One region of the Gordonia aurantiaca genome, then DNA from elsewhere that is predicted to be linked to it. Evidence: riboswitches for the same ligand, from Rfam matches in the RefSeq annotation. Region 1 holds a riboswitch; the other holds the start of a gene.
What was found. Region 1 has a riboswitch for cobalamin ahead of ABFT43_RS10110 (CbtB domain-containing protein). Riboswitches for the same ligand answer to the same signal wherever they lie in the genome.

Region 1 (2,388 bases):
TTCGGACCGGTGCGCCCTGCGGTGATGATCTGCATCCGTGGTTGCCGTGTCGGTCCTGGCACGGGTCAGCGACCCGGATCAGCCCCGGCCGGCGCCGACCGTGACGCGCGAAGCGCTCTTCGACCGCGTCATCGCACCCAGCACGACCGCGAAGGTCAGCGTCAGCACCGTCCAGAGGATGACCTGGTTGGTGATCGCGTACACGCGGAAATCGCCCACCACGTCTGCCGGGAAACCCGGGAAGACGATCTGGCCCGCATCGTCGCGCACCGGTCCGGGGACCTCGTGGAACGACGGCAGCAGGGCGATGGTGATGCCGACCGCGATCAGGTAGGCGGCGCCTCCGACGACGCCCGAGACCAACCCGCCGATCCGCGGGCGCAGCCACAGCGCCAACACCACCGCGGCGATCGCGAGCACCACCGACGCGACACTGATCGTCAGGAACGCCCCGGTGCGGTCGCCAATGGTGTCGTCGTCACCGACCGCCGGCGGATTGGCCGGGTAGGCGAAGAACGGCACGCCGAAGACCGCGACGAAACCGATGACGCCCAGCGCGCCTGCGACGGCACGCGGATCGGTGGCCGGGTGACGGCTGCCGAGGTGGGCCCACAGCACGGTGAACGCGACCGCGAAGAACGCGCCCATGCACAGCGCGAACACGAGGTTGCCGATCCCGGCACCGAGGTTCTCCTGCATGGCGCGGGTGAAGACCTCGCCGCCCTCGCCGTGATGATGCCCGCCCGCGGCGTGCGCGAGCGCCTCCTCGGCCGCCGAGCGCTCACCTTCGTAGTCGACGGCCCTCGACACGACCGGTTCGAGGTAGAACCGGGCGAACACGAACGACACGATCCCGGCGATCAGGCCCGCGAACAGTCCTGCGCCGATGAGTTTCTTCTCCATGTGGACTTGTCCCTCGTCGGGCCACTCAGTGGCAGGGGAAGCCCAGGAAATGGCGGGCGTCGTGCACGAACTCGTGCACGTAGGTGTTCTCGCCGAACACCGACACGACCCCTTGGTCGTACCCGAGGAAGTAGTAGGCCAGCGCCGCGAAGAGCACGGTCAGGCTCAGCCAGACGGCCGCCCGGGCCGCGGAGAGGTTCGGAACGGCGAGTGCGCGTGGCGCGACGTTCGCCGTCGGGATACCGGGAGCAGGGGTACCGGTGTTCATCTGTGGGTGTCCTTTCGCCGATCTCGCGTCGGAGAGTTGTGGAACGTCACGCCGGCACGGCATCCTGACTCACGTCGACGTACAGACACCGTCGAATCCCTCGACCGCGTCGGATGTCGTCGTTCACAGTGGCGCGACCGCTCCGGATTCCCACCGGATTCCCCGTACAGGCGTGAGACGATTGTATACCGCCGGGTGTCGCACCCGTGAGACATAGTGGAGGAATGCCCCGCCCATCGGTGCTCGACCGCTTCACCGCTCCCACGCGGCGATGGTTCACCAGTGCCTTCACCACGCCCACCGCCGCCCAGACGGGCGCTTGGACCTCCATCGCCGACGGGGCGAACACCCTGGTCATAGCTCCGACCGGCTCCGGCAAGACCCTCGCGGCGTTCCTGTGGGCGCTCGACCGGCTCGCCGCCGAGGCCGCCGAACGCGGCGCCGAGCCGAGACGCACCGGCACCCGCGTCGTCTACATCTCGCCGCTGAAGGCGCTCGCGGTCGACGTCGAGCGCAACCTGCGCGCGCCGCTGACCGGCATCACCCGCGCCGCCCAGGAACTGAACCTGCCGGAGCCGAACATCACCGTCGGCGTCCGGTCCGGCGACACCTCGGCGGCCGAGCGTCGCAGCCTGATCAAGGCCCCGCCCGACATCCTGATCACCACACCCGAGTCGCTGTACCTCATGCTGACGTCGGCGGCGCGCGACACCCTCGCCGACGTCGAGGCGGTCATCGTCGACGAGGTGCACGCGGTCGCGTCGACCAAGCGCGGCACACACCTCGCGCTGTCCCTGGAGCGTCTCGACGAACTACTCGAGAAACCCGCACAACGCATCGGGTTGTCGGCCACCGTCCGGCCCCCCGACGTCGTCGCCGGGTTCCTCTCCGGGGCGGCGCCGTGCACCGTCGTGAAACCGAGAGCGGCCAAGACCTTCGACCTGCGCGTCGATGTGCCGGTCGAGGACATGGCGAACATCCCGCCGCCTCCGGGACCCGAGGGCGCAGACGCCGAGCTCGACGACGCGTTCTCCCCGACCGCCGGATCGCTGTGGCCGTACGTGGAGGCGTCGATCGTCGACCAGATCGAGGCCAACCGGGCGACGATCGTGTTCGCCAACTCGCGACGCCTGGCCGAACGGTTGACCGCCCGGCTCAACGAGATCCACGCACAGCGACAGGGCGTGGAACTCGACGCCAAGGCGAATCCGACCGTG
Region 2 (2,388 bases), on a different contig from region 1:
TCGTGATCCTGTCGGCCTCTACAACCCGAACCTCGTCTGCATCTGCCGCAGCGTCTCGGCCGACGCGAGCAGGCCCGCCCGCTCCTCGTCGGACAACGGCACCTCGAGTCGTTTGTACGCACCCTCCCGCGCGACGACGGTCGGCAGCGACAGGCACACGTCCTCCAGCCCCGGGAAGCCGGTGGCGACCGTCGACACCGGCAGCACGCGATGCTCGTTGTCCAGCACGGCCTCGACGATCCGCGTCGCCGCGAGCCCGATCGCGTAGTTGGTCGCGCCCTTGCCCTCGATGATCCTGTAGGCCGCGTGCACGACCTCGTGCCGGATTCTCTCGCGCGCAGCGTCATCCATCGGAGGACGCCCGGGCAGCGGCGTCCACTGGGTCAGCGGCACCCCACCGATCATCGCCGACGACCACAGCGGAATCTCACTGTCGCCGTGCTCCCCGACGACGTACGCGTGCACACTCTGCACGGCCACCCCGCAGTGGTCGGCGACGAGGAAACGCAACCTCGACGAATCGAGCACCGTCCCCGAGCCGAACACCCGATTCGGCGGCAATCCACTGACCTTCAGTGCGGCATGGGTGACGATGTCGACGGGGTTGGTGACCATCAGGTAGATCGCGTCCGGCGCGACCTCGAGCACCTGCGGCAGGATGGTGTGCGTCAAACCGATTGTCGCCTCGGCCAATTCGAGGCGGGATTGTCCGGGCTTCTGTTTGGCGCCGGCCGTGAGCACGACGACATCGGCGTCGGCGCACACGGCGAAGTCGTCGGACCCGATGACGTCGGCGCGCGGCACGAACTCCAGGCCGTGCGAGAGATCGAGGACCTCGGCGGCGACCTTCGTCGCCTTCACGTCCATCAGCGCGACGGTGCGCGCCACCCCGCGGATCAGCGCGGAATAGGCGATCGCGGTGCCCACCGCGCCCGCGCCGATGATCGCCAGCTTCGTCGGTCGTCCATCCATCGGATCACCGTCCGCCTCGGTTCGCTTCGGGTCACATCGCCTCGTGGACACAAGGATAGGTGTCGTCGTCGTCCCGCGCCCGACGACCGCCTCGCCGGCGACGCCGCCCGGCGCCGGGGTTGGTACCCTCACCCTCGAGAGCGGTCGCACCCGCACCACGCGGAGGCAAGGGAACCTGGTGGGAATCCAGGACTGGCGCGCAGCGGTATGGGGGACGAGCCCGACACCAAGGCCACTGGGGCAACCCGGGAAGGCGTCGGGCCCGGTCGATCCCGAGTCCGAATACCTGCCGCTCTCCACGAGTCCACCGGCGTCTCGCGCACAGACGCCCAGACCGAGGTAGAAACACGTGTCCCGTCCCCCAGACGGCACGACCGGGGTCGCCGGCGCATCAGCGCCGCGACTTCCGTCGACGCCGCTTGCCCTGATCCTGTCGGCGCTCACGCTGGTGAGCATTGTGCTCGCGACGGCGTTCGGCGCCGAGTCCATCCCGATCGAGGAGGTCGGGCGCACCGTCGTCGGACGCCTGCGCGGCGACGAGGTCGACGCCGCGCACTCGGTCATCATCTTCGACCTCCGCCTGCCACGCTCGATCCTGGCCGCGATCGTCGGCGCCGGGCTCGCACTCGCCGGAGCACTGATGCAGGCGCTCGTCCGCAACCCGCTCGCCGAGCCGTATCTGCTGGGAGTGTCCGCCGGGGCGTCGGTCGGCGCGACGGTGGTCATCACCCTGGGTTCCCTTGCAGCGCTGGGTGTCTGGGCTCTGTCGGCGGGCGCCCTCCTCGGGGCGCTCGCGGCATCGGTTGCGGTGTAAACCATCGCTCGTGCGCAGGGGGGCCTCACGCCCCTCCGACCTCGCCCGACTTCCGGCGCGGCGTCGCGCCCGCTCGATCGCCGTCGTCACGCAGGACGAACACCCGTCAGCCGAACTGACCGTCGCCGAGGCCGTGGGCCTGGGCCGAACACCGTACCGGTCATCCTGGGCGACAAGCAGTTCCGACGACGCGGCGGCCGTTGAGGAGGCCCTGCGCACGGTCGGTCTGGCCGGCCGGCAACGATGGTCGTGTACCCGATTGTCCGGTGGAGAACGACACCGCGTCGTGCTGGCCCGCGCGCTCGCGCAGCGGACCCCGATCATCGTTCTCGACGAGCCGACCAATCATCTCGACGCCGCGTGGCGCCTGCGTCTGATGCAGGTCCTCGACGAACTCGACGCGACGGTTGTCGCCGCGATGCACGACCTCGACCTCGTCCTCCGCCATTTCGACGCGGCGGCGGTCGTCGCCGACGGCGGGATCGTCGCCCAAGGGCCACCGCTGGAGGTGCTGACACCCGATCTGCTCGCCTCCGTGTTCGACGTGACCGGCAGCATCGTGCCGCATCCCGAAACCGGGCGGCCGCACCTGTTGCTCAACT

Region 2: another riboswitch for cobalamin. It lies ahead of ABFT43_RS03365 (iron chelate uptake ABC transporter family permease subunit); the one in region 1 lies ahead of ABFT43_RS10110 (CbtB domain-containing protein).

Annotation. Positions count from the first base shown of each region.
Region 1 is NZ_JBDUUF010000004.1:137,934-140,321, forward strand. It holds gene ABFT43_RS10100 (histidine phosphatase family protein) at 1-35, opposite strand, end outside; gene ABFT43_RS10105 (CbtA family protein) at 79-903, opposite strand; gene ABFT43_RS10110 (CbtB domain-containing protein) at 929-1,171, opposite strand; cobalamin riboswitch at 1,208-1,394, opposite strand; gene ABFT43_RS10115 (ATP-dependent helicase) at 1,396-2,388, shown strand, end outside.
Region 2 is NZ_JBDUUF010000001.1:737,352-739,739, reverse strand. It holds partial or broken gene ABFT43_RS22665 (helix-turn-helix domain-containing protein) at 1-34, shown strand, start outside; gene ABFT43_RS03370 (L-lactate dehydrogenase) at 19-972, opposite strand; cobalamin riboswitch at 1,097-1,280, shown strand; partial or broken gene ABFT43_RS03365 (iron chelate uptake ABC transporter family permease subunit) at 1,322-1,783, shown strand; gene ABFT43_RS03360 (ABC transporter ATP-binding protein) at 1,797-2,388, shown strand, end outside.